One region of the Streptomyces sp. SGAir0957 genome, then DNA from elsewhere that is predicted to be linked to it. Evidence: riboswitches for the same ligand, from Rfam matches in the RefSeq annotation. Region 1 holds a riboswitch; each other region holds the start of a gene.
The links. Region 1 has a riboswitch for thiamine pyrophosphate ahead of C1N81_RS16700 (thiamine ABC transporter substrate-binding protein). Riboswitches for the same ligand answer to the same signal wherever they lie in the genome.

Region 1 (7,684 bases):
CACGTCGTACTCCGCCTTGGCCGCGAGCGCCGCGTCCGCCCGGTGGATCACCGTCTCGTGGGTCATCCGGCGGGCCCAGAACCCGGAGTCGTGCTGCCACGCCCAGCTCCAGCAGGCGGTGTCGGGCCCCGCCGCGCGCAGGGTGTCCGCGAGGCGCCGGGCCCCGTCGGCGAGCCAGGCGCCGAGGGTGGCGGGGTCGTCGTCGGCCGGGGCGCGGTCCGGCACGTCGTCCTCGTCCAGTTGCTCGCTCGCCCGGGTGCGCACCATCGCCTCGGCCCAGCGGTGCGCGCGGCCCACGTGCTCGACGAGCTCGCGCAGGGTCCAGTCGGGGCAGGTCGGCACGGTCGCCGCGAGATCGGCCCCGTCCAGATGCGCCCGCAACAGGTCGCTCTGCGCGATGATTTCGGCGCAGAAGCGGTCGTGGGTGAGCAGGCTGTCGGGGGTGCGCGCGGGTGTCGTCATGCGCCGACCCTACGTAGCCGGTCCCCCGCCCAGCACCACAATTTCGGCTGCGTCGAAGGCCACGCCGACCTCGGCGCCCTGCTCCGGCGCGTCCCGCAGCGCGCAGGCCGCTTCCAGTTGGGGCGCGTCCTCGGGCCGCAGGTGCAGCGCGACGTGCGTCCCCCGGAAGGTGCGCGCGGCGACGGTGCAGGTCAGCTGGGCATCGGCGGCGTCGACGAGCCGTACGCCCGCGGGCCGTACGAGGATCTTGCCGGGCCCCCGCGGCGCGCCGGCCGGGACCGGCACCTTGCCCCACGGGGTGTCCGCGGCGTCACCCGAGACCGAGACGGTCGCCTCGACCACGTTGTCGAAACCGAGGAAGCGGGCCACGAATTCGTCGGCCGGGTGCCGCCACACGTCGAGGGGCGTGCCGGACTGGGCGATGCGCCCGTCCCGCATGACGACGACGCGGTCCGCGAGCGCGAACGCCTCGCCCTGGTCGTGGGTGACGGCGAGGACGGTGGTGCCCAACTCGCCGAACAGCTGGCGCAGTTCGACGACCAGGCGCTCGCGCAGGGACCGGTCGAGCTGGCCGAGCGGCTCGTCGAGCATGAGGAGGCGGGGCCGCGGCGCGAGCGCGCGGGCCAGCGCGACGCGCTGCTGCTCACCGCCGGACAGGGCGCCGACGGCCCGGCCGGCGGCCCCGGGCAGCCCGACCAGGTCGAGCAACTCCCTTACGCGCGCCCGCTGTTCGCTCTTCCCGGCACCGTGCATCCGCAGCCCGAACGCCACATTGCCGCCCACGTCCCGCTGCGGGAACAGCTGGTGGTCCTGGAACATCAGGCCCACGCCCCGCTTGTGCGCGGGCACGCCCGCCTGGTCGCGCCCGGCGAGGACCACCCGCCCGGAGTCGAGGTGCTGCAACCCGGCGACCACCCGGAGCAGCGTCGACTTGCCGCTGCCGCTGGGCCCGAGGACGCAGACGATCTCGTGCTCGGCGACCTCCAGGTCCACGCGGTCGAGCGCGGCGCGCCCCCCGAACCGTACGGTCGCGTCGTCCAGTGCGAGCATGGCCGCCATTTCAGAACTCCCCGGTCGTGGCCCGCGCGGGCCGTGCGCGTTCGAGCAGCAGCAACGAGACGGCACAGACGATCATCAGGACCGTCGAGAGGGCCATCGCCTGCCCGTAGTTGAGGTCTCCGGCGCGGCCGAGCAGCCGCGCCACGGCGACCGGCAGCGTCGGGTTGTCGGGCCGCGCGATGAACACCGTCGCCCCGAACTCGCCCAGGGACACGGCGAACGCGAACCCCGCCGCGACCAGCAGCGCCCGCCGCACCATCGGCAGGTCGACCTCCCGCCAGGCCCGCAGCGGCGAGGCGCCGAGCACGGCGGCGGCCTCCCGCAGCCGCCCGTCCACGGCGCGCAGGACCGGCAGCATCGTCCGTACGACGAAGGGCACGCCGACCAGCGCCTGGGCGAGCGGCACCAGGATCCAGGAGGCGCGCAGGTCGAGCGGCGGCTTGTCGAGCGTGATGAGGAACCCGAACCCGACGGTCACCGCGGACACCCCGAGCGGCAGCATCAACAGCGCGTCGAACCCGCGCACCAGGCGGCCCGCGCGCCGGGTCAGCGCCGCCGCCGCGAGCCCACCGATGACGAGGGCGATCCCGGTGGCGGCGAGCGCGTACTCCAGGGAGTTCCAGACGGCATTGATCGGCGCTACGAGGAAGGTCCCGCCGTCGGAGTCGCCGAGCGCCCGGTAGTACGCGAACCCGTATCCGCCCGGTGCGTCGAGCGAGCGCTGGATCAGCACGCCGAGCGGCAGCAGGATCAGGACGGCGACGGTGGCGAGGACCCCGGCGAGCAGCGCCCACTGCCCGGCCCCGCGCGGCTTGCGCGCCGTGTGCGCCGCGTCGACGAGCCGGAGCGCGCTCTCCCGGCGCCGCACGCTCCAGGCGTGCACGCCGAGGATCAGCCCGACCGCGACGAACTGCACGAGCGTGAGGACGGCCGCCGTCGACAGGTCGAAGATCTGCGCGGTCTGCCGGTAGATCTCGACTTCGAGGGTCGAGTAGCCGGGCCCGCCGAGGATCTGCACGACCCCGAACGACGTGAACGTGAAGAGGAAGACCATCAGCCCCGCCGCGGCCACGGCCGGACCGAGCGCGGGCAGCGTCACCCTGCGGAACGCCGCGAACCGCGAGGCGCCGAGCATCCGCGCGGCCTCCTCCTGGCGCGGGTCGAGCTGCCCCCAGAGCCCGCCCACGGTCCGCACGACGACGGCGTAGTTGAAGAAGACGTGCGCGACGAGGATCGCCCAGACCGTGGTGTCGAGCCGCACTCCCCACAGCTCGTCGAGGAGCCCGCCCCGCCCGACGAGCGCCAGGAACGCCGTCCCGACGACGACGGTCGGCAGCACGAACGGCACGGTCACGACCGCCCGCAGGATCTGCTTGCCGGGAAAGTCGAGCCGCGCGAACACGTACGCGCCGGGCAACGCGATCAGCAACGTCAGAGCCGTCGACGCGAGCGCCTGCCACACCGTGAACCACAGGACGTGCCGGATGTCCGCGTCCCCGAGGACGTCCCCGATCCGGCCGAACTGCCAGGCGCCGCCGACGAGCAGCCCGCGGCGCACGATGGCGACGACCGGATAGGCGAAGAAGACGGCGAAGAACGCCACGGGCACGACCATGAGGCCGAGCCGCGCGGCGTCCCCGGAGAGACGGGGCCGGGACGTACGCGCAGGGGTCTCCCGCGTCACTTCCTTACGAGCGAGGTCCACGACTTGACCCACTTGTCACGATTGTCCGTGATCATGCGCATGTTCATGTACGCGGGGTCGTCGACCCGTACGGCGTACTTGGTGTACTCGGCGGGCGCGTGGGCGTCCTCGGTCACCGGGTCGACGAACATGTTGAGCGGCATGTCCTCCTGGAACTCCTTCGAGATCAGGAAGTCGAGCAGCGCCTGACCGCCCTTCTCGTTCTTCGCCCCGTCGAGCAGCCCGGCGAACTCGATCTGCTGGAAGCACGTCTTGGTGGCCACGCCGACCGGCGACGTCTTCGGCTGCGGGTCCGCGTAGATCGCCTCGGCGGGCGGCGAGGACGCGTACGACACGACGAGCGGCCGGTCGCCGCCCGCCTTCTTGCCGCCGGCGCTGCCGCTGAACTCCTCGTTGTAGGCCTGGTCCCAGCCGTCGACGACCTTCACCCCGTTGGCCACGAGCTTCTTCCAGTAGCCCTGCCAGCCGTCCTCGCCGTACTGTGCGGCCGTCCCGAGCAGAAAGCCGAGACCGGGCGAGGAGGTGGCCGCGTTCTCGGTGACGAGCAGGTTCTTGTACTGCGGCTCGACGAGATCCGCGAAGGAGGACGGCGGCGCCAGCTTGTGCCGCTCGAAGTACTTCTTGTCGTAGTTCACGCAGATGTCGCCGGTGTCGACCGGCGTGACCTGGTACCTGCCGACGAGGACGTCGAGCCGGAACTCGCTCAGCACCCGGTCGATCCCCCTGGCCTTGTACGGGGTGAAGATCTTGTTGTCGACGGCCCGGGACAACAGCGTGTTGTCGACGCCGAAGAACACGTCGCCCTGCGGATTGCCCCTGGACAGGATCGCCTTGTTGACGGCCTGCCCGGCATCACCGTCCTTCAGGACTCTCACCTTGTACCCGGACTTCTCCTCGAAGTCCTTCAGCACGTTCTTGGAGACGGCCCAGGAGTCATGACTGACGAGGGTGACGGTCTTCGAGTCGCCGGAGCCGCCGTCACCGGACGACCCGCAGGCGGCGAGGGCGACCAGCCCGAACCCCACGGCCAGGGCGACGCTTGTCCTCTTACTGATGGTGCTCATTGTTTTTCCTCCTGGAATGACCAGGAGAAGACGCGGCCCCGCCCGGAGCCTTCACAGGTCCCCGGGCAGGGCGCAACAGCATGAGTGATGACCGAACTTCCTACCCGGAATGACCCGGGCGAGGTTCAGAGGGTCTGCGGCCTGCGGTGTGGAACCGGTGCCGCACTCTCAGCGCTGTGGCGCTCCCCTGTCGGAATATGAAGATGTAGTTGTTCCCGCCGGCCCCAGGCTACCGCTCGGTCGCGGCGAGCTGACCGCACGCCCCGTCGATCTCCTGGCCACGGGTGTCCCGGATGGTCACGGGCACCCCGTGCGCGGCGATCGCGTCGACGAACGCCTTCTCGTCCTCGGGCCGCGACGCGGTCCACTTCGACCCCGGCGTCGGGTTCAGCGGGATGAGATTGACGTGTACCGGCTTGCCCCGCAGCAGCCGGCCGAGCCGGTCACCACGCCACGCCTGATCGTTGATGTCGCGGATGAGCGCGTACTCGATCGAGAGCCGGCGCCCGGACTTCGCGGCGTACTCCCACCCGGCGTCGAGGACCTCGCGCACCTTCCACCGGGTATTGACCGGTACGAGGGTGTCGCGCAGCTCGTCGTCGGGCGCGTGCAGCGAGATGGCGAGGCGGCACTTGAACCCCTCGTCGGCGAACCGGTGAATGGCCGGCACGAGCCCGACCGTCGACACGGTGATGCCGCGCTGGGACAGCCCCAGGCCGTCCGGCTCGGGGTCGGTCAGCGCGCGGATGGCGCCGACGACCCGCTTGTAGTTGGCGAGCGGCTCGCCCATCCCCATGAAGACGATGTTGCTGAGCCGCGCGGGACCACCGGGGATCTCCCCGTCCCGCAGCGCGCGCATCCCGTCCACGATCTGGTGCACGATCTCGCCGGTCGACAGGTTCCGGTCGAGCCCGGCCTGCCCCGTCGCGCAGAACGGGCAGTTCATCCCGCATCCCGCCTGCGACGAGATGCACATGGTGACCCGGTCCGGGTAGCGCATGAGCACGGACTCGACGAGCGTCCCGTCGAACAGCCGCCACAGCGTCTTGCGCGTGGTCTCCTGGTCGGTCGACAGATGCCGCACGACCGTCATCAGCTCGGGCAGCAGCGCCTCCCGCAGCTTCTCCCGCGAACCGGCGGGGATGTCGGTCCACTCCGCGGGGTCGTGCGCGTACCGCGCGAAGTAGTGCTGCGACAGCTGCTTGGCGCGGAACGGCTTCTCACCGATCGCGGCAACAGCCTCCTTCCGCTCGGCGGGCGAAAGGTCGGCAAGGTGCCGCGGCGGCTTCTTGGCTCCGCGGGGGGCGACGAAAGTGAGTTCTCCGGGCTTAGGCATGGCTGTACCAGTGTCGCAGATAGATGGGGCTGACCTGGGGTCGTCGCGCTGGACGCCTGTCACTGTCGGTCGCCGCTGGTCACTGGTGAGCGGCCTCGGACGGCCCAGGGACGGCCCGGGCCGCGCCAGTGCTACCCCAATCCACCTCGGCCGATGGCGGTTTCGGCTGTCTACCGCAACGCGTCGGCATTGCCCCCCCAGGCACGGGCATGAGGACGTTCAAGCCATGGGTATCCATACACGATCGCTTCCGCGGCAACTGCTGGCAATATCAGGAGAAAACGACACATTGACGCACAAGGGGGAACTGAAGAAGATGCCTATCTCAATCGAATTACCCGAGGGATTCCCTCGACCGGCCGGAGATTCCGGAAGGCTACTCCTTCAGTCTTTATTCACGGCACACAAGAGAGACGGCCGCTGGCTAAGCCCCAAAAAGCTGAACCGGCTACTTCAGAGGTCTAGCACGTCACTCCCCGAGGCCATGCTTGAATTGCCCTCTGGACTTACGAGAGAAACCGCAGAAGAAATCAACATCCGCAACTCAATCGGCGAAGTACATCTGACATTTGCAGGAGTTGCCAACTGCGTCGGATCCGACGCGATCTTGCGGGTTTTCTTCGAGATCCTTGCGGAGGCTGCAGAGAAGGAGCGGGAAGAGAGTCGATGGACCTTGGGGCGAGTACGCATCACCCCCGAGGAGACCGATCGGGTCAAGTCTGCACTTGCGGGACTCACCTTCCGCAATCCGGTTGATTTCCTGATGGGGATTGTGGAACTTGAGCCCTGGTGTATCGGCGCATCTAGGAGCGGCGGCTGGGACATGTATGTGCCTGCAGGAATGTCGGTCGACAGCAGGATTCGCTTCTTTTCCGGGACTCGAAGTATTACCGATTATTGGCGTAGGCGCGAGGATTTCATCCTTAGATCTGACACCCTACGCATGGGTCGCACGCTCGACGGAATGCACCCGGAGGTGATTTCTGCGGCTGGCGAACTCTGGGCCGACGGCCACTTCACACAGGCCGTCCTTGCGGTTTTCCGTCACATCGAATTCCGGGTCCAAAAGGTAACAGGCGAGCTATCCGAATCAGGGCAATCGCTAATGGCTAAAGCGTTCTCGGATGCGGGTTTAGACGTGCGAAAATCTCATGGAATGTCGGGCCAGAGTGAGCAGGCGGGATTTAAGTTTCTATATATGGGGGCCATGGCTGGCCTGCGAAACCCTCGGGCTCATGGCAACCCGCCCAAGGAAGAGGAGGCCGAAGCTTACGAAGCGGTTGCCTTTGGAAGCCTGCTACTACGCCGCCTGGACCTGGCTTCTCAGCGACTGAACTCCCCGTGATCGATACAGGCTGAGCCTCACAGCCATGCACCCCCACTCTCCCCAGCTCCCATCCCGTCCGCCGTCGACCCACACACCGTGGAGCGGGCGTGGTTCATGGCGTCCAGGTGGAGCGCGCCACTGTACGAACGACCTGGACGCCATGGGCCGCGTCTGCTCGGCTCTGCCTGGGTCGATGGTGGACGGGATGGGAGCCCACCACGCTCACCACGCACGGGCCTGCGGCCGGGAACGGCGCCCCCTCCCACCCGGTGCCGGCCGATCCCCCGCCGGAGGCATCGTCTGTGACCGTGGGCCGAAGTCGTCGGGTGCTCGCCTCATGACCTCCGGGCCTATCCACTGTGGGCGGGCGTCGGCGCAGCCGGGGCAGCGCGGGCCGAAGGCATGAGCGCAGCCCCGAGCGGAGCCGGGAAGCCCGCCCGGCGGAGCGGAGCGCAGCCGGGTGCTTGATGAGGTAGAGAAACTCGTAACAGCTCTCTGGCCCCGGGCAGTTGGACTAGGTGGCGTCCGGGACGGTGAGGTTGCGGCCATCATGGGTTCGGATGTGGGGCGCCAACTCGTCGGTCAGGGCATCTGCGATGCGGACGCTGTAGGCCTCACTCATCGAGGCCATGGCTTCATCCGGGGCAAGCCAGGTCACCGCGGTCGACTCGTCCGAGAGCTGTTCGTGTCCACCGTCCGGCCGGCACCGGAAGACCAGGGCCACGACCCCG
Region 2 (7,684 bases), 5.1 Mb from region 1:
GGCACCTGGTCGCTCGGCGACTACGCGGGACCGCAGAGCCTCACCTGGGGATACGACCTGCTCACCGAGGGGCTCGGCGTCGACCCGGGGCTGCTGCACGCCACCGTCTTCGGCGGCGACGACCAGGTGGAACAGGACACGGGATCCCTGCGCGTCTGGCAGGAGCGCGGGGTTCCGGTGGAGTTCACCGCCGAGGACAACTGGTGGTCCAACGGACCCACAGGACCGTGCGGACCCGACTCGGAGATCTTCCTCTGGACCGGCGACACCCCGCCGCGCTCGACACCCACCCGGGACGAACGCTGGGTCGAGGTGTGGAACCACGTCATGATGCGCCACCGCCGCCTGCCCGACGGCTCCCTCGTGCCACTCCCGCAGCGCAACGTCGACACCGGCCTCGGCCTGGAACGCCTCGTCTCCCTCCTCCAGGGCAGGCACTCCGTCTACGAGTGCGACGTGTTCGACCCCTGGCGCCGCGAACTGCCGCCCGTGTGGCGCCTTGACGAGCCCTCCTGGCGCCTGGTCACCGACCATCTGCGGTCGGCCGTCGTGGTCGTCGGGGACGGGGTGCGACCGGGCAACACCGGCCACGGCTACGTGCTGCGCCGCCTGCTGCGCCGCGCCCTCACCGTGCTGTGGCGCGACGACTCCACACGCGAACTGGGTGACTTTCCGCGGCAGTTGGTGTGCCACACCCTCGACCACTTCCGGCAGCCGGTGGACCCGGACGAGGTGCGGCGGGTGCTCCTGGACGAGGAGCGCCGCTTCGGGCAGTTGCTGTCCCGCGGACGCCAGGTGCTGGCCCGGCCCCGCTTCCAGGGCCCGCTCGACGAGGACGACCTGCACTATCTGCACGACACGCACGGCCTCCCGCGCGACCTCGTCCTGAGCCTGCGGCCGGGGGAGCCGCGCGAGAGCTAGAGGCGGTCGGCCCGCACGTCGCCGTTGACGGTCGCCAGCGTCATGGTGCGCGAGGAGCCGTCGGCGGCCGGGAGGGTGATCGCGGGGTGCCCGTTGTCCGTCGTGGCGTCCACCCGGTAGCCGGGGGCGTCGTGCGGCACGGCGACGTCCACCGACCCGTTCACGGTCCGCGCCGACACCCGGCGCGGGGCGGTGGCGCAGTCGAGGGTGACATCGCCGTTGACCGTCCGCACGCCCAGGGCCGAGGCGCGTACGGAGGTGGTGCGGACGGAGCCGTTCCGGGTGACGAGGCGCAGCGACGCGTCGCCCGCGCCGGAATCGGCCACGGTGACATCCCCGTTGACGGTGGTCAGGTCGAGGGGGCCGGTCAGGCCCGCGGCGTCGATCCCGGCATTGCGGGCGGTGACGGTCACGGCGGTGCCTGCGGGGACGTCGACCTCCGGCATACGCGGACACGGCCGGCCGGAGCCCTCCGGGGTGCGGCAGGACAGATCGAGGACACGGGCGTCGTCGTGGCGCGACCAGCGGTGGGTGACGGCCTCGTCGACGCCGACCGTGTCACCGTCGGTGGGCCGCAGCCGCACCCCGTTGTCCGTGGTGATCGTCAGCCGCAGGCCGGACGCGGCCAACTCGGCGCCGTGCACCGCGCCATGACCGTCCCCGTCGCCACCACCGCACCCCACCAGGGCGGGGACCATCGCCAGGCCGGTCGCCGCGGCCGCCAGGCGCCGGGCGGAGAACTTCGTCGCTGCCTTCATTCCGGCCGCTTGCCCCGCGCCGGGCACCGCAAGCGCCTGTCCCGCAGCGTCCGGTGCGCCGCATGATGGGGGGCGTGCGCCGTGCGGGCCGGGGTAGGCGCCCCGCACACGAGCCGCCGCCGATGCGCGGCCCGAGGACCGAGGGACCGAGATGGAGCGAGCGCGGGTGACCTTCCCGGCGCGTTGGGCCGCCGGTGACGTCCTGGTCGTCGACGTCGCCGGGGCGTTCGACGACAGCGGTACGTTCGACGACGCGGTGGCGGCCGCACTGTGCGGCCTGCTCAAGCGGATGGCACGCACCGGGCAGCGGCTCTTCGCGGTGAACTTCCTGGGCGTCGAGCGCTGCACCTCCGGCGCGGTGCGGCAGTTCGTCAAGACGGGCCTGGAGACGGAGGGGGAGCCGGACGGCGGCTCCGTCGCGCTCGTCGCGGGCACCGCCGCGCGCTCCGCGCTGCGCGCCGCCGGAGCGGACCGGCTCACGGGCGGCATCCACGCCACCGTCACGAACGCCGTCAAGGCCCTCCACCCGGCGGCCCCCGAGGAGCTGGGGGAACCGGCGTCCTGAGGTCTCAGACCGTGGCGTCGCGCAGGGCCTCGCGCACGGCCGCCTCGGCGTGCAGCCGCGCCGTCGGGAAGACGGGGACCGGGCTGTCCTGCGCGCCGATCAGCAGCTCGATCTCCGTACAGCCGAGGACGACGCCCTCCGCGCCCGCGTCCACGAGGTCGGCGATGACCTCCTGGTACGCGGCGCGCGAGGAGTCCCGGACGACGCCGAGGCACAGCTCCTCGTAGATCACGCGGTGCACGAGCGCCCGGCCCGCCTCGTCCGGGACCAGCACGTCCAGGCCGTGGCCCGCCAGGCGGCCGCGGTAGAAGTCCTGCTCCATCGTGAACGCGGTGCCGAGCAGGCCGACGCGCCGGGCGCCCGCCGCGCGGACCGCGTCCGCCGTCGCGTCGGCGAGATGCAGCAGCGGCACCGAGGTGGCCGCCTGCACCTGGTCCGCGACCTTGTGCATCGTGTTCGTGCAGATCAGCAGCAGGTCGGCGCCGGCCGCCTCCAGGCTCCTGGCCGCCGCGCCCAGGACGCGCCCCGCCTCGTCCCAGTCGCCCGCGACCTGCAACCGCTCGATCTCCGCGAAGTCCACGGAGTGCAGCACGATCCGCGCCGAGTGCAGCCCGCCGAGCCGCTCCCGCGTCAGCTCGTTGAGCAGCCGGTAGTACTCGGCCGTGGACTCCCAGCTCATGCCGCCGATCAGGCCGATGGTCCTCATGGACGACAGGGTAGGGTGCGCTGCGGTACTGCCCGACACGGGGTGCCCCGCGCTGATGACGGGGCTGAGATCACACCCGTAGAACCTGAACCAGTTAACACTGGCGGAGGGATGTCAGCGAGATGTCGATGCCGCACGCTTCCCCACGGCCCCGCGAGGCCGCCTTCGACGGGCGTATGCCCACCGCGCCCGGTGACTGGCGGCCCGAGGCACGGGGCATCGCACCCGTTCCCGCGAGCCACCGGTACGGCGGCGCCGGACGCCTCTTCACCGTGTGGTTCGCGCCCAACCTGACGATGAGCGGCGTCTTCACCGGCACCGTCGGCATCGCGCTCGGCCTGGACTTCGCCACCGCGCTCGCCGCCGTGGTCCTCGGCACGGTGCTCGGCGCCGTGCCGACCGCCTACCTCGGCACCTGGGGCAGCGCCACCGGCGCCGGTCAACTCCCGCTCGCACGGCTCGCGTTCGGCCGGGGCGTCGTCGTCCCTGGCGCGCTGCAGTGGCTGTCCTCCATCGCCTGGGACGCGCTGATCGGCCTGTTCGGCGGCGACGCGCTCGCCCGGCTCTGCGGCTGGCCGTTCTGGCTCGGGGCGCTCGTGATGATGGCCGCCCAGGGCGCGTTCGGCGCGCTGGGCTATGAGGCGATCCACCGCCTCCAGCAGTGGATGACGGCGGTTCTCGCGGTCGCCTTCTGCGCCCTCGCGCTGCGTCTGGCGCACACCGGGGTCACCCCGTCCGGCCACGGGGGCGTGAGCGGCGCCGACCGCGCGGGCGCGTTCGCGCTGACCACCACCATCGCGCTGAGCCTCGCCCTCTCGTGGGCCCCGTACGCCAGTGACTTCAGCCGCTACCTGCCGCGCACCACGTCCCCGGCCCGCATGTTCTGGTGCACGCTCGCCGGGGTCGTCGTCTCCTTCACGGCCGTGCAGGCGCTCGGGCTCTGGGGCGCCTCCGTCTTCACCGACCAGACGGCGCAGGGCGTCGACACCCTGCTCGGCGGCGGTGTCCTCGGCTCGGTCGGACTCCTGGCCGTGGCGCTCGCCGCGCTGTGCAGCAACGCCATGAACGACTACAGCGGCTCGCTCGCCCTCCAGACCATCGGCGCCCGGCTGCCCCGGCCGCTCGCCGCCGCGCTCGCCGCGCTGCTCGGCTTTCCGCTGGTGCTGTGGATGCACGCCGCCGACACCGCCGCCCGCTTCCAGAACGTCCTGCTGTTCGTGGGCTACTGGATCCCCGGCTTCGTCGCGGTCGTCCTCGTCGACTGGCGCGCCCGCGCCCGCGCGCGGGGCGGCGCCCCCGTCGACCTCGCGGCGGAGGAGGCGGAGCGGCAGCCGCTCCTGCCCGCCCTGGCCGCGTTCCTCGCCGCGTTCGCCGCCACGGTCCCGTTCATGAACACCTCGCTGTACGTAGGCCCGGTGGCCGAGGCGCTGCACGGCGCGGACCTCGGCTACTACGTCGCGTTCGGGACGGCGCTGCTCGTGTACGCCCCGTTCAGGCTGCGCCGGGGCTGAGATCCTGGCTGTGCACCGACCGGACACCTGTTCCCGCGCCTCGCCTACGATCTGCGGGGTGTGCGCAAACGTCATGGTCGCCGAAGACGACGAGAAACAGGCCGAGCTGGTCCGCCGCTACCTGGAGCGTGAGGGCCACACCGTCACCGTCGTACGGGACGGGCGGCAGGCCATCGAGGAGGTCCGGCTCAGGGAGCCCGACCTCCTCGTCCTCGACGTGATGATGCCGCGGACCGACGGCCTCGACGTCGTACGGGTGCTGCGCGCCGAGGCGCGGGAGGCCCCGGTCCTGATGCTGACCGCGCGCAGCACCGAGGACGACCTGCTGCTCGGCCTCGACCTCGGGGCCGACGACTACATGACCAAGCCGTACAGCCCGCGCGAGCTGATGGCGCGGGTACGGACCCTGCTGCGCCGCACGCGCAGGGGCGGCGCGACGGGCCCGGCGTCCGCGCGACTGGTCGTCGGCTCGCTCGTCGTCGACCCCGACCGGCACGAGGTGGCCGTGGACGGGGCGCCCGTCGAGTGCACGCCGGGGGAGTTCCGGCTGCTCGCGGCGATGGCGGCCGAGCCGGGCCGGGTCTTCAGCCGGGAGATGCTCCTCGCCGAACTGCACGGCTTCGACCGGTACATCAGCAACCGCACGGTCGACGTGCACGTCATGAACCTCCGCAAGAAGATCGAGCCGCAGCCGCGCCGCCCCGTCCGGCTGCTCACCGTCTTCGGCGTCGGCTACAAGCTGACGGACCCGGCGAAGGGCGCCCGCGATGCGTCGGCGTAGGACCGCCGAAGGCGGCGGGACGGACCGGCCGCCGCTGCGCAAGAGCCTGCGCGGGCGGCTCCTCGGCGTCTCCGTCCTGGTCGCCACCTGCTCCGTGGCGGCGACGGCCTGGCTCGCCGTGCAGACCACGTCCGGCGCCATCAAGCAGGAACAGGGCCAGAACCTCGCCGACGACACGAGGATCTACGACACCCTCCTCGGCTACGCCGCCACGCACCCCCGCTGGGACGGCGTCGACCAGGTCGTCCGCGAACTGGCCGACTCCACCGGCCGCCACATCACCCTCACCACGCAAGGACGCGCGCCCCTCGCCGACTCGGCCGGGCGCAAGCCGGCCGGGACCCTGCCCGCGCAGGCGTCCGCGACCGTCGACCCGCTCTCCGTCGACACGGCGCTCGCCTCCGCCCGCACCGGGAGCCAGGACGCGGCGACGGACCGCATCGACGCGCGCGCGGTCGGCCCGTTCAAGCTGCCCGGCGCCGAGCGGACGACGCTGCGCGACTTCGCCGAGCGGAACAAGGCGTGCCTGCGCTCGCTCGGCATCGCCGCCGACGTCGTCGTGGGCCCGAGCGGACGGCCCACGGTCGAACCGGTCGGTCCGGGCGCGGAGGACCCGGGCTACTACAAGTGCGGGACGGGCGCGCTCGACGAACCGACCAGAACCGAGGGCAAGGCGCTCAGCGCGTTGACCCGGCTCACCAACTCCTGCCTCAAGCGGCAGGGGCACGACCGCGTGGATCTCGCCCTCGACCTCACCTGGCAGCAAGGACCACGCGCGGTGGCCGCCAAGAGGCGGGCCGCCGAGGCCGCGGCCCGGACGGCCCCGGTCCCGGTCCCGGCGCCCGCCCCGGCCGAGACCGCGCAGGACGACCGCACCGTCGCCACCTGCGTCGGCACGGCCCGGCGCGAACAGCTCACCTCGTACGTCGCCGCGCCCGTGCTCCTCTTCATCGGCGACCAGGGCGGCGCCACCGTCCCCGGCTTCGACCTCTCGCCCCGGAACACGGCGAAGATCGCGGGCGTCGCCGCGCTCGTCCTCGCCCTGACCGTCGGCGCGTCCGTCCTCGCGGGCACCCGCCTCGTCCGCCCGCTGTACGCGCTGACCGGCGCCGCCCAGCGGCTCAAGGACGGCCAGGAGACCCAGCCGGTGCCCGTGACGACGGACAACGAGATCGGCCGGCTCGCCGCCGCGTTCAACGACATGTCGGCCCACCGCACCCGCCTGGAGGAGCAGCGCAAGGCGATGGTCAGCGACGTCGCCCACGAACTGCGCACCCCGCTCAGCACCATCCGGGGCTGGCTGGAAGCGGCACAGGACGGCGTCGCCGACCCCGACCCGGCGTTCATTGACTCGCTCCTCGAAGAGGCCGTGCAACTCCAGCACCTCATCGACGACCTACAGGACCTGGCGGCGGCCGACGCGGACGCGCTGCGGCTGCACCCGCGCCCGGTGCGGGTGGAGGAACTGCTCGGCCAGGTCGCCACGGCGCACCAGGTGCGGGCGGAGACGGCCGCCGTGACCCTGTCGGTGTCGGTGGACCAACCGGCCGCGCCGCTGCCCGAGTTGCGGGCCGACCCCGTACGGCTGCGCCAGGCCGTCGCCAACCTGGTGTCCAACGCGATCCGCCACACCGGCCCCGGCGGCACGGTCACCCTGCGGGCCCGCGCGACCGACACCGGGGACGAGATCGTCGTCGAGGTCGCCGACACCGGCAGCGGCATCTCCGCGGCGGACCTGCCCTACGTCTTCGACCGGTTCTGGCGTGCGGACAAGTCCCGCAACCGGCGCACCGGCGGCAGCGGGCTCGGCCTGTCGATCGTGCGCAAACTGGCGCAGGCGCACGGGGGTTCGGCGACGGCGGCCAGTACGGAGGGCGAGGGTTCGGTGTTCACGCTGCGGCTGCCAATCGCGGGCCCGGCGCCCGCGGCGCACTCCGCCGGGACGCCCTGATGCGATGACCACAGCGGTCTGACAGCTTCTTCACAACTCCACGCGAGCCTGGGCCTGTCGATCAAGGGCGGACGCCGCCCGGCGGTCGGCACGGCGCGGCCGACCGGCCGCCCGCGTCCAGGTATTGGAGTGCACACCATGTCCCACCGAGGTTCCCACCGGCGGCCCCGCCGCTCCGTCGTGCGCACCGCCGCCGTCGCGGCGGCCGTGACCGCCGGGGTGCTCGCCCCGGCCGGCGCCGCCCTCGCCTCCGACACGACGCCGAAGCCGGTGGCGAGCGAGGCCGCCGCCGCGGAGAAGGCCGACAAGGCGTCCCCCGCCCCGGCGACGCGCGAGGAGGAGGTCGCCCGCAAGCGGGCCGCCGCGGAGAAGGCGGAGCGCGCCGACAAGGCGAGCCCCGTCCCCGCGGCGCCGGGCAGCGACGAGGCGCGCAAGCGCGCGGCCGCCGCCGCCGCGCCGCGCGGCGGAGTCGCCGCGGGCGAACGCCCCGT
Region 3 (7,684 bases), 1.7 Mb from region 1:
GGCACCTCGGGGTCGCGGATGAACTCGCGGTACGCCTCGTCGAGCACCACGAGGACATCGGACGGCACCCGGTCGAGGAAACGTTCCAGCTCGGGCCGGCGGATGGCATTGCCCGTGGGGTTGTTGGGGTTGCAGACAAAGATGAGACGGGTGCGGTCCGTGATCGCGTCCGCCATGGCATCGAGGTCGTGGTCCTCGCCGGGCGTGAGCGGCACCCGCACCGACGTCGCCCCGCTGATCTGCGTGATGATCGGGTACGCCTCGAAGGAGCGCCACGCGTAGATGACCTCGTCGCCCGGCCCGCTGGTCGCCTGGAGCAGCTGCTGGGCGACGCCGACCGAGCCCGTCCCGGTGGCCAGATGGGTGACCGGCACGCCGAAACGGTCCGCCAGCTCGTCCATCAGCCCGGAGCAGGCCATGTCCGGGTAGCGGTTGAACGTGCCGGCCGCGGCGATCGCCCGCTCCATCACACCGGGCAACGGGGGATAGGGGTTCTCGTTGGAGGACAGCTTGTACGCCGCCGGTCCCCCGGCGGCCGCGGGCTTGCCCGGCTTGTAGGTGGGGATCCCCGCCAGCTCCGCGCGCAGCTTGGGGTTCGTCTCGCTCACCGCAGTCCTCCTCGTGGCCACCGTTCCAATACTGCTTACCTTATGAGGATTGGCCGTCCGCCCCAATGGGGCGGGACCGACCGCCCCGTGCAAGGGGGACGGGAAGGCGTACGGAGAGGGGGGAGCGCTCCGTGGACTGGCGCGCGCCGGTGGCTCGCGCCGTGGCGCGCATCACCCGTGCAGGTGAGTTGCGGCCTGCCCGCAACTTCGCCGAGTCGGCAGGCTCGTAGGTACCGACAAGTGACGTAGCACCGTCGAACCCGCCAACTCCCTGTTGTTCCATGGTCATTGACGGGCCATCACCTTGCAGAAACGTGCCTGTCAACGCGTGCATATGCGCCCCCACCATGCGGCCGCATGAGCCCTACTATCGGCTCGCCATGACAGCAGCAGGGAAGCACCAGGTGAGCCGGGCAGAGACGACCCGCAGGGGCACCCGGCCGGGCCGGGCAGGCATCAGAGACGTTGCCGCCGCCGCCGGGGTCTCGATCACGACTGTCTCCGATGCGCTCAACGGCAAGGGCCGGCTCCCGGACGCCACCCGACGCCATGTCCGCGAGGTCGCCGACCGGCTGGGCTATCGCCCTTCCGCGGCCGCCCGCACGCTCCGTACCGGCAAGTCGGGCCTGATCGGCCTGACAGTGACGACCTACGGGGATGAACCTTTCACCTTCACCGAATTCGCGTATTTCGCGGAGATGGCGAGAGCCGCGACCTCCGCGGCGCTCGCCCGCGGGTACGCGCTCGTCATCCTGCCCGCCACCTCACGCCACGACGTGTGGTCGAACGTCGCCCTCGACGGCACCGTCGTCATCGACCCCTCCGACCACGACCCGGTCGTCAGCGAGCTGGTCCGCCAGGGCCTGCCCGTCGTCTCGGACGGACGTCCCGCGGGCACCCTGCCCGTGACCGCCTGGGTGGACAACGACCACGAGGCCGCCGTCCTCGGCATCCTCGACCATCTCGCCGAGGCCGGCGCACGCCGCATCGGCCTGCTCACCGGCACCACCACCGACACCTACACCCACCTGTCCACCTCGGCCTATCTGCACTGGTGCGAGCGGATCGGGCAGGAGCCGGTCTACGAGTCCTATCCGGCGCACGACCCGTGCGCGGGCGCCGTCGCCGCCGACCGGCTGCTCGCCCGTCCGGACCGGCCCGACGCGGTCTACGGCCTCTTCGACCCCAATGGCACCGATCTGCTCGCCGCGGCCCGCCGCTACGGCCTGCGCGTACCGGAGGACCTGCTGCTCGTGTGCTGCAGCGAGTCGACCGTGTACGCGACGACGGAGCCGCCCATCACGACCCTGTCACTGAAACCGCGCCGTATCGGCACAGCCGTCATCCAGCTCCTGATCGACGCCATCGAAGGAGTCGATTCGGACCAACCGGTCGAGCAGGTCATACCGACCGAATTGATCGTGCGGACCTCCTCGCAGCGCCGCCCGCAGCGCACCACGGTCAGCCCGCCCCGCTCCCCGGGGCAGGGCTGACCGGCCCCACTCACCCTCCGGACCGGCCGCGGACGCCGCGGCCGAGGGGAAAAGTCCACACCAATTCGGGAGAAAAGTGTGGCGAACAGCCGCCCGTCACCGATTCACCACCCCTGGTGCATCACACAGCACGAGCCGCATTCCTATGATGGGCGGACGACACCGCGGGCCGCTGCGACCAGGCAGTCCGATCCGGTGCACAGGCGGCGCAATGGTGGAGGGGTCGATGACTCAGGGGGCCGGTCAGGGACCCGCAGCGCGCACGGAGACGCTGCGTGACTTCCGCGTGCCCGCGTACGTCCATGACGTACCGGCGAACGTGCAGCCCACCGAGCCTGTTCCCGACTCCCCCGAGGCGGAGCGGTTCCCCGACGGCTACACGCCGACCGAGCGCGACCTGCCCGTCATCAACCGGGGGGACACGGTGCGGATGGAGACCACCGCGCCCGCGCCCCGGTCGAGCGACGAGAAGGGGCCGCTGTACGTCGTGGGCGACGTGCACGGCTACCTCGACGAGCTGCTCGCGGCGCTCCGCGAGAAGGGCCTGGTCGACGCGGACGGCGCCTGGGTGGCGGGCAACGCGCGCCTGTGGTTCCTCGGCGACTTCACCGACCGCGGCCCCGACGGCATCGGCGTCATCGACCTCGTGATGCGGCTGAGCGCCGAGGCGGCCGCCGCCGGCGGTTACTGCAAGGCGCTCATGGGCAACCACGAGCTGCTGCTGCTCGGCGCGAAGCGGTTCGGCGACACGCCGGTCAACTCGGGCGCGGGCACTGCCACCTTCCAGGCGGCCTGGTTGCTCAACGGTGGACAGAAGTCCGACATGGACCGCCTCCAGGACGTGCATCTGCAGTGGATGTCCCGGCTCGACGCGATCGAGATCGAGGACGACCACCTCCTCATGCACTCCGACACGACCGCCTATCTGGACTACGGCGACTCCATCGAGGCGGTCAACGACACGGTCCGCGAGACCCTCACGCGCAACGACGCGGACGAGTGCTGGGACGTGTTCCGCAAGCTGACCAAGCGCTTCGCGTTCCGCGACGAGGAGTCGGGCCCCGGCGCCGTACGCGAGCTCCTCGGCGCCTACGGCGGCTCGCGCGTCGTGCACGGCCACAGCCCGATTCCGTACCTTCTCGGCGAGGTCGGCACCGAGGACGCCGACGGCGAGGACAGCGGTCCGGTCGTCGAGGGGCCTCATGTTTACGCGGGTGGGCTCGCCATCGCCATGGACGGCGGCGTCACGATGGCCGGAAAGCTGCTGGTCCAGCAACTCCCCATGCATGGCTGAGAGTTCCCCGGGCAGGCGCCGTGGACGGAGCGTCCGGCGCGCCGACGGCTGAATTTCGAAAACCCCCTGTCACGGCGTGCTGTGACCGCTCTACCATCGGCTTATCCGTAGCAGGCTCCCCTCCGTTTCTGCCCGACGGCTCGTAACCATGCGGGCCACCAAGCCCTACGGAGCATCGGGGGATGCACATGAACAGCGCTCCGCATTTGCTGAACGAGGACCGCCCCGAGTTCGAGCGGATCCTCGATGAGGCGCTGCGTACCGCACCCAACCGGCCTGATCTCGCCGCCGTGGGCCAGCGGCTCAACCCCGAACAACTGCGCACCATGGCACTGAACGCCGCCGCACTGATCAGCACGGCGGCAGCCACCGAGTACGAGCAGTACACCAAGGTCCGCGACGAGCTGCGCGCCGCTCCGCAACCCGTCCGTCCGCTACGTGAAGGAGGCTCCTCCAGCTCGGCCGAGTCCGGCGGCTCCAGCTCCATCGGTTTCGCCGCCAGGGTGGGCGAGGTCGCGGAGACCACGGGACCCGGCGTCGCCGCGGTCGCCGTCGTCCTCGCCCCGGTCCTCGCCGGGACCGCGGCCGCCATCTTCCTGCTGGTCGGCTACATCCTGAAGATGCTCAACCCGCAGCCCGACTTCGCCGGCACCCTGCTGTCCGTCGGCTGGGTCTTCGGCGCGCTCACCGCGGCGGGCATCCTCGTCGCCGCGGTCTGCCTGCTCCTGACGGCCCTGCGCAACGGGTCGACCTCGCTGCAGGCAAGCGCCCACGGCGAAGCCAACAAGGAGGTGGCGCGCGCCAGGGAAGCCTGGGCCGAGGCGCTTCTCGAGCGGGGCATCCTGCCGTTCCTGCGGGACGCCCAGGCCCGGACCGCCCTGGGCGGCGGTTCGCTGAGCGGCGGCAGGGGCGGCGGCTCCACCGGCCGTATGCCCCAGCTCGGCTACAACAGGCCCGGGTTCAGCAGCCCCGACGGCGGCGGTACCGCCACGGGGCAGCGTGCCGGGTTCTCCAGTCCGGACTTCTCCAGCCCGGACTTCGGGGGCCCCGAGCACCAGCCGGACTGAGCCGGGGACAAGGGGCTCGGGGTGCACGGTGTGGCCCCGAGCCCGTCGTCATCCGCGCTCGCCGGTCAGTTGGCGAGCGGCAGGTAGACGCGATTGCCCGCCTCGGCGAACTCCTTCGACTTCTGCTCCATACCGGCCTCGACCTCGGCCTGCGTGGTGCCGTGCTCGCGACGGATGTCCTGCGAGATCTTCATCGAGCAGAACTTCGGGCCGCACATCGAGCAGAAGTGCGCCGTCTTCGCCGGTTCGGCGGGGAGCGTCTCGTCGTGGAACTCGCGGGCCGTGTCCGGGTCGAGGGCCAGATTGAACTGGTCCTCCCACCGGAACTCGAAGCGGGCGTCCGAGAGTGCGTCGTCCCAGTCCTGCGCTCCGGGGTGCCCCTTGGCGAGGTCCGCCGCGTGCGCCGCGATCTTGTACGTGATGACGCCGGTCTTCACGTCGTCGCGGTTGGGCAGGCCGAGGTGTTCCTTGGGGGTGACGTAGCAGAGCATCGCCGTGCCCCACCAGGCGATCATCGCGGCGCCGATTCCGGACGTGATGTGGTCATACGCCGGAGCGACGTCCGTGGTCAGCGGGCCGAGCGTGTAGAACGGGGCCTCCTCGCAGATCTCCTGCTGGAGGTCGATGTTCTCCTTGATCTTGTGCATCGGGACGTGGCCCGGCCCCTCGATCATGGTCTGGACGCCGTGCCGCTTGGCGATCGAGTTCAGTTCGCCGAGTGTCCTGAGCTCGGCGAACTGAGCCTCGTCGTTGGCGTCCGCGATCGAGCCGGGGCGCAGCCCGTCGCCGAGCGAGTACGTGACGTCGTACGCGGCGAGGATGTCGCAGAGCTCCTCGAAGTGCTCGTAGAGGAAGCTCTCCCTGTGGTGTGCGAGACACCACGCGGCCATGATCGAGCCGCCGCGCGAGACGATGCCGGTCTTGCGGTTGGCGGTCAGCGGGACGTACGGGAGCCGGACTCCGGCGTGGACCGTCATGTAGTCCACGCCTTGTTCGGCCTGCTCGATGACGGTGTCCTTGTAGATCTCCCAGGTCAGTTCCTCGGCCTTGCCGTCGACCTTTTCGAGAGCCTGGTAGAGCGGCACGGTGCCGATGGGGACGGGGGAGTTGCGCAGGACCCATTCGCGCGTGGTGTGGATGTTGCGGCCGGTGGAGAGGTCCATGACGGTGTCGGCGCCCCAGCGGGTCGCCCACGTCATCTTCTCCACTTCCTCCTCGATGGACGAGGTGACGGCGGAGTTGCCGATGTTGGCGTTGACCTTCACCAGGAACCGCTTGCCGATGATCATCGGCTCGATCTCCGGGTGGTTCACGTTGGCGGGCAGCACCGCGCGGCCTGCCGCGATCTCGTCACGGACGACCTCAGGGGCGACGTTCTCCCGGATGGCCACGTACTCCATCTCCGGGGTGATCTCGCCCCGCCTGGCGTACGCGAGCTGGGTCACGGGCTCGCCGGTCCTGCCGCGGCGCGGCTGACGAGGGCGGCCTGGGAAGACCGCGTCGAGGTTGCGCAGCCCGCCGCGCGGCGAGGTGTGCTTGATGCCGTCGTCCTCGGGGCGGGCGGGGCGGCCCGCGTACTCCTCGGTGTCACCGCGGGCGATGATCCAGTTCTCCCGGAGCGGGGCGAGCCCCCTGCGCACGTCGGTGTCGACGGTGGGGTCGGTGTACGGGCCGGAGGTGTCGTACAGCGTGACGGCCTGGCCGTTGGTGAGGTGCACCTGGCGGACCGGCACGTTGAGGTCGGGGCGCGAGCCCCGGATGTACCCCTTGTGCCAGCCGATGGACTTCCCGGCCTCCGGCTCAGAGCCGTTGGAGGCAGGCGTGCGTGCGTCCGTTGTGGTCATGAGACCTACTCCCTACGCCGGCATTACCCGGTAACAGGTTCGGCGGTCGACGCAGCGGTGTTCGTCGGCGGCGTTTCACGCTGTTTCACGTGAAACCGCATGGACGAAGGTCAGCGCCCTCTCAGCCCGGTGCTCCGAGCTCCCGCGTGTGCAAAGTGCCTCCACGCTAGCGTCACTTCGGACGCGTTGAACAGAGGGCCCCTGTCGTTCTTGCGATGATCGGGCGGTGACCACGACGCAGCAGCCTCCGCCTCCGCCGCCCCAACCTCCGCATGGAGAGGGTCCATCAGGGCACGGACCTGGCGGGCACGGCCACTCTCACAGTCATGGCCCCGCCGCCCCCGTCTCACAGCATCTGCGCAAGGTCATCGCGGCGATCCTGGTGCCGTTCTCCATGGCCGTCGTCGTCGGTCTCGTGGTGCTGTGGCCCGGCGGCGCTCCTGAGCACGAGCGCACCGGCGTCGGCTTCGACCGGCAGACGCAGCAGGCCACGGTCGCCGAGGTCGAGAAGGTGGACTGCAAGTCCGTGAACGCGACGGGCTCCGCCACCCAGGACCCCTCGGGCACGTCGACGCAGAACCCGTCCTCGGGTACCTGTGAGAAGGCGACGATCCGGGTCGACACCGGCAAGGACACGGGCCGTACGTTCACGGAGATCATCCAGCCGGACTCGCCACGGCAACTGCGCGAGGGCCAGAGGGTGATCGTCGCCTACGCGCCGGACGCTCCCAAGGAGTTGCAGTACTCGGTCACCGATGTGAACCGCAAGCTCCCCATGGCGCTCCTCGCCGGGATCTTCGCCCTGGTCGTCGTGGTGGTGGGCCGCATGCGCGGCGTCATGGCGCTGGTCGCGCTCGCGGTCAGCTTCCTGGTGCTGACCCTGTTCATCCTCCCGGCGATCCTCCAGGGCTCGAACCCGTTGGTCGTGGCGGTCGTCGGGGCGAGCGCGATCATGCTGATCGCGCTCTACATGTGCCATGGCCTGACGGCCCGTACCTCGGTCGCCGTCCTGGGCACCCTCGTATCGCTGCTGCTCATCGGGCTGTTGGGGTCGCTCTTCATCGGCTGGGCCGCGCTGACGGGCAACACGGACGACAACACCGGCCTGATCCACGGGCTCTACCCGGACATCGACATGAGCGGTCTGCTGCTCGCGGGCGTCATCATCGGTTCGCTCGGGGTCCTGGACGACGTGACGGTCACGCAGACGTCGGCGGTGTGGGAGCTGCACGAGGCCAACCCGACGATGGGCTGGCGCGGCCTGTACCGGGCGGGCATCCGGATCGGCCGCGACCACATCGCGTCCGTCGTCAACACCCTGGTCCTGGCGTACGCGGGCGCGGCGCTGCCGCTGCTCCTGCTGTTCTCGATCGCGCAG
Region 4 (7,684 bases), 3.4 Mb from region 1:
ACGCGCGCGTGGCACGCACACCGGACGGTTGTCAGGTCAGACGGCGAGCGCCTGGGCGCGGCGCTTCACCTCCGTGCCGCGATTCTCGCTCAGGGCCTGCGCGGGCGTGCCCGGCAGGGTCGGGTCGGGGGTGAAGAGCCACTCCAGCATCTCTTCGTCGCTGAAGCCGTCGTCCCGCAGGAGCGTCAGGGTGCCGGTGAGGCCCTTGACGATCTTGTCGCCGTCGATGAAGGCGGCGGGCACGTGCAGCGCCCGGTTCTCACCGCGGCGTACAGCGATCACCTGGCCCTCCTTCACCAGCTGGCGCACGCGCGTCACCTCGACGCCGAGCCGCTCGGCGATGTCGGGAAGGGTGAGCCAGTCGGGGACGAGAGCATCGGTCTTTGCGTCAATCTCGGTCACAGGACAAGCGTGCCATCTAGGACTGACAGTCGGAAAGCCGGACCGGGCTGACCAGGTGTTTTTACGGCCGCGGCGGCGCCTCAGGCCGCGGCGGACTTCAGCGGCCGGGCGGGATCGGCCAGCAGCTCCGGGTCGAGCACGGTGCCCGCCTCGATGAGTTTGCGCCCCTGGGCGAGGTCGCGGGGCTTGCCGACGGCCAGGACGGCCACCAGGGCCCCCTCGCGCAGCCAGCACACGGACCAGGCCGCACCGGCCGGGTCCCCGCGCCACACGGTCGTGTCGGCGGCACGGTGGTGCCCCGCGTACTGCACGAACCGCCCGAACTGCTCGGACCAGAAGTAGGGCACGGGGTCGTACACGGCCGGTGTCTCGCCGATGATGTTCGCCGCGACGGTCCGGGGCCCCTGCAAGGCGTTGTCCCAGTGGTGGACGAGCAGGCGCTCGCCGTAGCGCGCCGAGGGGAAGGAGGAGCAGTCCCCGACGGCGTAGACATCGGGCACGGAGGTCCGCAGCCCGGCGTCGGCGACGACCTCCCGGTGCTCGCCCAGGTCGATCCCGGAACCGGCCAGCCAGCCGGTGGCGGGCCGGGCCCCGATGCCGATGACGACGGCTCCGGCGGGCAGCCGCGTCCCGTCGTCCAGGGCCACGAACCCGGGCTCGATGTGCTCCACGCGCGCGTGGGTGCGCAGGTGGGCCCCGGCGTCGGCGTACCAGGCCGACATGGGCGCGGCGATCTCGGCGGGCAGCGCCCCGGCCAGCGGCCGCCCGGCGGCCTCCACGACGGTGACGCGGCAGCCGGCCTCGCGGGCCGCGGTGGCGAACTCGGCGCCGATCCACCCGGCGCCCACGACCACCACGTCGCGCTGCTCGGCGAGGACGGGCCGCAGCCGCTCGGCGTCGTCGAGGGTGCGCAGCAGATGCACGCCGGGGACGGCGTCGGCGCCGGGCAGCCGGACGGGTTCGGCACCGGTGGCGACGACCAGGACGTCGTAGGAGACGGGCCCGCCGGCGGTGTCGAGCTCATGATCGGCGGGCCGCACACCGGTGACCTCGCGCCCCAGCTCGACGGTGACGCCCAGGGCGGCGAAGTCCACGTCGAAGGCGGACCCGTCGGCCTTGCCGAGCAGGACGGCCTTGGAGAGCGGCGGCCGGTCGTAGGGCGGATGGGGTTCGGCGCCGATCAGCGTGACGTCGCCCGCGAAGCCCTGTTCGCGCAGGGCCACGGCGGTCTGCACGCCGGCCATCCCCGCGCCGACGATGACGACGTGCCGTCGCCCCTGAGATGTCCCGTTGCCGCTCGGTTGCTCGCTCACCGGATCACCTTAGGCATCTGATCTTGCGTCGGTCAGCGGTGCGGGCCACTCCCGCGCCGTGACGTCCTGCACACGTGTCACTGGTTTAGAGATCAAGCCGCCGTCCGCACCTGCGCCCGTACTTACTGCGGCTCGCGCCCAAGAGTTAGAGTGACCGACGTAGAGCACTCGCGGGAGCCCGTACGCAGCGGGCTGAGAGGGAGGCTGGAGCGGCCTCCGACCGTACGAACCTGATCCGGGTCATGCCGGCGAAGGGAGGGGCTGGACGCCCATGTCGCGTATTCCCACCGAAGCCACCGACGTACTGGTCGTCGGGGGCGGCATCATCGGTCTCGTCACGGCGTGGCGGACCGCGCAGCGCGGCCTGTCGGTCGCGGTCGTGGACCCCGGACCGGGCGGCGGGGCCGCCCAGGTCGCGGCCGGAATGCTGGCCGCGGTCACCGAACTGCACTACGGCGAGCAGACGCTGCTCGCTCTGAACGTCGAGTCGGCGCGCCGCTATCCGCGGTTCGCGGCGGAGCTGTCCGAGGCGAGCGGCCAGGACCTCGGCTACCGCGCGTGCGGCACGCTCGCGGTCGCCCTGGACGCGGACGACCGGGCGCACCTGCGCGAACTGCACGCGTTCCAGCGGAAGTCGGGCCTGGAGTCCGTATGGCTGTCGGGCCGCGAGTGCCGCCGCCTGGAGCCGATGCTCGCACCGGGCGTGCGCGGGGGCCTGCGGGTCGACGGCGACCACCAGATCGACCCGAGAAGACTCGCGAGCGCCCTTGTGACGGCCTGCGAACGCGCGGGGGTGACCTTCCACCGCCAGAGGGCCGAACGCCTCTCAGTGATCCAGGACAGAGCGCAGGGCGTGACCCTGACCGACGGCACCGCCCTGACAGCCGGTCAGACGGTCCTGGCGACGGGCAGCCACAGCGCCTCGCTCCCCGGCGTCCCGGACGAGGTGCGCCCACCGGTCCGCCCGGTGAAGGGCCAGGTCCTGCGCCTGACGGTGCCGCCGCGGTACGCGCCGTTCCTCAGCCGCACGATCCGCGCGGTGGTCCGCGGCAGCCACCTGTACCTGGTGCCGAGGGTCAACGGCGAACTCGTCGTGGGCGCCACCAGCGAGGAGCTCGGCTGGGACACGACGGTCACGGCGGGCGGCGTCTACGAACTCCTGCGCGACGCCCACGAACTGGTCCCCGGCATCACGGAACTCCCGCTGACGGAGACCTGCGCGGGCCTGCGCCCGGGCTCCCCGGACAACGCCCCGCTCCTCGGCCCGACGGCCCTGCCCGGCCTCCTCCTGGCGACGGGCCACTACCGCAACGGAGTGCTGCTGACCCCGGTCACGGGCGACGCGATGGCCCACGCCCTGACGACGGGTGAACTCCCGCCGGAAGCGGCCCCCTTCGCCCCGGACCGTTTCCCGGCGGCGCCCGCCCCCGCCCTGGCCACCTCGGAGCAGCCCGCATGAACGTGACCCTGAACGGCGAGCCACGAGCGGTGACGGCCGGAACCACCCTCGCCACGCTCGTGACCACGCTCACGACCGCCCACTCCGGCGTGGCGGCCGCCCTGAACGAGACGGTCGTCCCGCGCACCCGCTGGCAGGCGACAGAACTGAACGAAGGCGACCGCGTGGAGGTCCTCACCGCGGTGCAAGGAGGCTGACATGGCGGACGACGCTTTCATCCTGGGAGACACGACCTACTCCTCCCGCCTGATCATGGGCACGGGCGGCGCCCCGAGCCTGGACGTCCTGGAACGCGCGCTGACCGCGTCGGGCACCGAACTCACCACCGTGGCGATGCGCCGCGTGAACGCGACCGTGCACGGCTCGGTCCTCTCGGTCCTGGAGAAGCTGAACATCCAGGTACTGCCGAACACGGCGGGCTGCTATACAGCGGGAGAAGCGACCCTGACGGCCCGCCTGGCCCGCGAAGCCCTGAACACGAACCTGATCAAACTGGAAGTGATCGCGGACGAACGAACCCTCCTCCCCGACCCGATAGAAACGCTGGAGGCGGCGGAAACCCTGGTGGACGACGGCTTCACCGTCCTCCCCTACACGAACGACGACCCGGTCCTGGCGCGCAAGCTGGAGGACGTGGGCTGCGCGGCGATCATGCCGCTCGGCTCCCCCATCGGTTCGGGCCTCGGCATCCGCAACCCGCACAACTTCGAGCTGATCGTCGAGCACGCGCGCGTGCCGGTGATCCTGGACGCGGGCGCGGGCACGGCGTCCGACGTCGCGCTCGCCATGGAGCTGGGCTGCGCGGGTGTGATGCTCGCCTCGGCGGTGACCCGCGCCCAGGAGCCGGTGCTCATGGCCGAGGGCATGCGGCACGCGGTGGAGGCGGGCCGTCTCGCGCACCGGGCGGGCCGCATCCCCCGGCGCCACTTCGCCGAGGCCTCCTCGCCCACCGAGGGCCGGGCCCGTCTCGACCCGGAGCGCCCGGCCTTCTGAGACGGTCACAGCTCTGCTGCAGTACGGGCCCGGTCCCGCAGCGGGAACGGGCTCTGTCAGTCACTCCTCGTACACTCGCCTGCGTGGACACGACCCTTCAGGACCCGTTGCTCGGGCATGTGCTCGACGGCCGGTACCGCATCGACGCACGGATCGCGGTCGGCGGGATGGCCACGGTCTACCGGGCCGTGGACACCCGACTGGACCGCGTGCTCGCGCTCAAGGTGATGCACCCGTCGCTCGCCACGGACGTGACGTTCGTGGAGCGCTTCATCCGCGAGGCCAAGTCGGTGGCCCGCCTGGACCACCCGAACGTCGTGGGCGTCTTCGACCAGGGCGCCGAGGGCGCGTACGTCTATCTGGCGATGGAGTACATCGCGGGCTGCACGCTGCGTGACGTACTGCGCGACCGGGGCGCCCTGCGCCCCCGTGCGGCGCTCGACATCCTGGAGCCGGTCCTCGCCGCGCTCGGGGCGGCGCACCGCGCGGGTTTCGTGCACCGGGACATGAAGCCGGAGAACATCCTCATAGGGGACGACGGCCGGGTGAAGGTGGCGGACTTCGGCCTCGTCCGGGCGGTGGACACGGTCACGAACACCACCGGCACCCTGCTCGGCACGGTCTCGTACCTGGCCCCGGAGCAGATCGAGGACAACGTCGCCACACCGGGCGTGGACGTCTACGCGTGCGGCGTGGTCCTCTACGAGATGCTGACGGGCGACAAGCCGCACAGCGGCGACACCGCGGCCCAGGTCCTGTACAAGCACCTGAACGAGGACGTGCCCGCACCGTCCACAGCCGTCCCCGGACTGCCGACGGCCCTGGACACCCTGGTGGCGACGGCGACCGCCCGCTCACCGCAGGTCCGCCCCCAGGACGCCGTGGAACTCCTCGCACGCACCCGCGAGGCCCACGCGACCCTGACCGAGACCGAACTGGACGCGGCGCCCCCGCAGGCCCACGAGACGCAGCACGCGGGTGCGGAGAACCGCACGAGCGTGCTCCCCCGCGCAGTGCAGCCGCCCCCGGAGAACCGAACAAGCCGCCTGCAGTCCCCACCTCCGCCACCACCCAGGCCACGCACCCAGAACCGCGCCAGGTTCGCGATCATCGCGACCCTCCTCCTGGTCCTCGGCATCGGCGCGGGCGTCTGGTACATAAACGCCGGCCAGTTCACCGAGGTCCCCCCGCTCCTCGCCAAGACCGAGGCCGAGGCGAAGAAGCGCCTGGACGAGGCGGGCCTCCACCCCGGCGGCAAGGTCACCTACGAATACAGCGACGCGTACAAGCGCGGCACGGTCATGGGCACGGACCCGAAGGCGAGGAGCCGCATCCGCGACGACGGCACGGTGAACCTCACCGTGTCCAAGGGCCCCAAGACGGTGAAGGTCCCCGACCTGGAGGGCACCCGCCTCTCCACCGCGAGGAGCGACCTGAAGAAACAGGGCCTGGCACCGGGCATGGTCACCAAGGAGTTCAGCGAGGACATCGCTAAGGGCTCCGTGATCAGCACGGACCCCGAGGCGGGCACCACCCGCGCCTCCGGCTCCGCGGTGGCCCTCGTCGTCTCCAAGGGCGCCCCGGTCGACGTCCCCGACGTCACGGGCGAGTCCGAGCAGGACGCCGTGGCGGAACTGGAAGAGGCGGGCCTCAAGGCGGAGATCGCCACGACCCGCGTCACATCCGACGAGGACAAGGGCGACGTGGCCCGCCAGTCCCCGAAGGACGGCCAACTCTCCGAGGGCGACACGGTGACCCTGACGATCTCAAAGGGCCCGCCCCTCATCGAGGTCCCGGACGTCGAGGGCATGAGCGTGGACGAGGCCCACGACGCCCTGGAGAGCGCGGGCTTCGAGGTGGACGAGGACCGCGGCCTCCTGGGCCTGTTCGGCGACACGGTGAAGAACCAGTCGGTAAACCCGGGCGACAAGGCCCCAAAGGGCTCCACCATCAAGATCACAATCCGCTAGCCCGGCCTCCCCCGGACACGATGGGCCTGCCGGCCGATCAGTCGGTCGGTGGGTCGGCCGGAGACGGACGGCGGGCCAGCGGGCCAGCGGGCCAGCGGGCCAGCGGGCCAGCGGGCCAGCGGGAGACTAACGGCTGGTCAGCCAGTGAGACAGCCCGAGGCTGAACGGCCGGTCAGCCAGCACGAACAGCTGGCCAGCCAGGCGCTGGACGGCGGGTCAGCCAGAAGCTGGGCGGCGGGTCGGCCGGAAACGAACGGCCGGCCGGTCAGCCGAACGCTGGACGGCGAGTCGGCCGGAGGCGAACGGCTGGTCAGCCGGATGAGACCGCCGGACGCCCGACGGCGGACAGCGAGTAGTCGGCCAGAGGCCGGACGGCAGGTCGGCCAGAGACGAGACAGCCGATCAGCCGGAGGAGACCGCCGGACGCTGCGACGGCGGACAGCGAGTCGGTCAAAGGCCGGACGGCTCGGCGGGGCAGCCGGAGACGAGACGGCCGGTCCGCCGGAGGAGACGGCCGGACGCTGGGCGGTGGGTCAGCCGGAGACGAGACGGGAGGGGGCGGCCGGGGTATGTCCGCGCGCAGCACAGTTCACGCGGTGGCGGCGACCAACGCAACCGGCGATGCCATCAAGATGGCGAGCACGGACATACCCCGGCCGCCCCCGCACCCACCCCAACACCTGCCGAATCGAACCAGAGGCCGCTGAACACGACTGAGGCGACCCCCCTCCCTTCACCGCGCGCACCGCACCCACCACTCATGAAATCCTGGACACGATGAACACCCGAACCCCCCGCAACCCCATCGGCGGCCACGTCCCGGTCGCCGGCGGCCTGGCCACCGTAGGCCTCCAGTACGCCCAGGACGTGAAGGCCGAGACCGTCCAGGTCTTCGTGGCCAACCCGCGCGGCTGGGCCACACCTCCCGGCAACCCCAAGCAGGACGAGGCGTTCCGCGCCCGCTGCGCCGCCGAGGACATCCCGGCCTACGTCCACGCCCCGTACCTGATCAACTTCGGCTCGCACACCGAGGCGACGGTGGAGAACAGCGTCACGTCGATGCGGCACTCCCTCCGCCGCGCCCGGGACATCGGCGCCCTGGGCGTAGTGGTCCACACGGGCTCGGCGACTGGCGGCCGCGACAGGCCGGTGGCACTGGCCCAGGTCCGCGCACACCTGCTCCCGCTCCTCGACGAGCTGACCCACGAGGACGACCCCTTCCTCCTCCTGGAGTCGACCGCGGGCCAGGGCGCATCGCTCTGCGCCCGCACGTGGGACTTCGGCCCGTACTTCGACGCCCTGGACCACCACCCGAAGCTGGGCGTCTGCCTGGACACCTGCCACATCTACGCGGCGGGCCACGACCTCGCGGGCCCGGGCGGCATGAAGCAGACCCTGGACCTGCTCGTGGACACGATCGGCGAGGGCCGCCTCAAGCTGATCCACGCCAACGACTCGAAGGACGTCGTGGGCGCCCACAAGGACCGCCACGAGAACATCGGCGCGGGCCACATCGGAGCGGACCCGTTCCGCGAACTGATGACGCA

Region 2: another riboswitch for thiamine pyrophosphate. It lies ahead of C1N81_RS40635 (purine-cytosine permease family protein); the one in region 1 lies ahead of C1N81_RS16700 (thiamine ABC transporter substrate-binding protein).
Region 3: another riboswitch for thiamine pyrophosphate. It lies ahead of thiC (phosphomethylpyrimidine synthase ThiC); the one in region 1 lies ahead of C1N81_RS16700 (thiamine ABC transporter substrate-binding protein).
Region 4: another riboswitch for thiamine pyrophosphate. It lies ahead of thiO (glycine oxidase ThiO); the one in region 1 lies ahead of C1N81_RS16700 (thiamine ABC transporter substrate-binding protein).

The regions. Positions count from the first base shown of each region.
Region 1 covers NZ_CP027293.1:2,648,193-2,655,876, forward strand. The annotation lists gene C1N81_RS16685 (maleylpyruvate isomerase family mycothiol-dependent enzyme) at 1-462, opposite strand, end outside; gene C1N81_RS16690 (ABC transporter ATP-binding protein) at 472-1,512, opposite strand; gene C1N81_RS16695 (ABC transporter permease) at 1,523-3,226, opposite strand; gene C1N81_RS16700 (thiamine ABC transporter substrate-binding protein) at 3,202-4,290, opposite strand; TPP riboswitch at 4,370-4,489, opposite strand; gene rlmN (23S rRNA (adenine(2503)-C(2))-methyltransferase RlmN) at 4,520-5,626, opposite strand; gene C1N81_RS16710 (TIGR02391 family protein) at 6,111-6,971, shown strand; gene C1N81_RS16715 (NUDIX hydrolase) at 7,468-7,684, opposite strand, start outside.
Region 2 covers NZ_CP027293.1:7,786,277-7,793,960, forward strand. The annotation lists gene C1N81_RS40615 (alanine--tRNA ligase-related protein) at 1-921, shown strand, start outside; gene C1N81_RS40620 (DUF4097 family beta strand repeat-containing protein) at 918-1,679, opposite strand; gene C1N81_RS40625 (STAS domain-containing protein) at 1,846-2,244, shown strand; gene C1N81_RS40630 (aspartate/glutamate racemase family protein) at 2,249-2,950, opposite strand; TPP riboswitch at 2,979-3,079, shown strand; gene C1N81_RS40635 (purine-cytosine permease family protein) at 3,073-4,461, shown strand; gene C1N81_RS40640 (response regulator transcription factor) at 4,520-5,242, shown strand; gene C1N81_RS40645 (sensor histidine kinase) at 5,229-7,193, shown strand; gene C1N81_RS40650 (hypothetical protein) at 7,332-7,684, shown strand, end outside.
Region 3 covers NZ_CP027293.1:4,343,739-4,351,422, reverse strand. The annotation lists gene hisC (histidinol-phosphate transaminase) at 1-608, opposite strand, end outside; gene C1N81_RS24280 (LacI family DNA-binding transcriptional regulator) at 989-2,101, shown strand; gene C1N81_RS24275 (metallophosphoesterase) at 2,328-3,395, shown strand; gene C1N81_RS24270 (hypothetical protein) at 3,578-4,462, shown strand; gene thiC (phosphomethylpyrimidine synthase ThiC) at 4,528-6,306, opposite strand; TPP riboswitch at 6,299-6,462, opposite strand; gene C1N81_RS24260 (YibE/F family protein) at 6,533-7,684, shown strand, end outside.
Region 4 covers NZ_CP027293.1:6,097,065-6,104,748, reverse strand. The annotation lists gene C1N81_RS32440 (Rv2175c family DNA-binding protein) at 37-402, opposite strand; gene C1N81_RS32435 (NAD(P)/FAD-dependent oxidoreductase) at 483-1,715, opposite strand; TPP riboswitch at 1,876-1,989, shown strand; gene thiO (glycine oxidase ThiO) at 1,987-3,174, shown strand; gene thiS (sulfur carrier protein ThiS) at 3,171-3,371, shown strand; gene C1N81_RS32420 (thiazole synthase) at 3,373-4,167, shown strand; gene pknB (Stk1 family PASTA domain-containing Ser/Thr kinase) at 4,251-6,137, shown strand; gene C1N81_RS32410 (deoxyribonuclease IV) at 6,915-7,684, shown strand, end outside.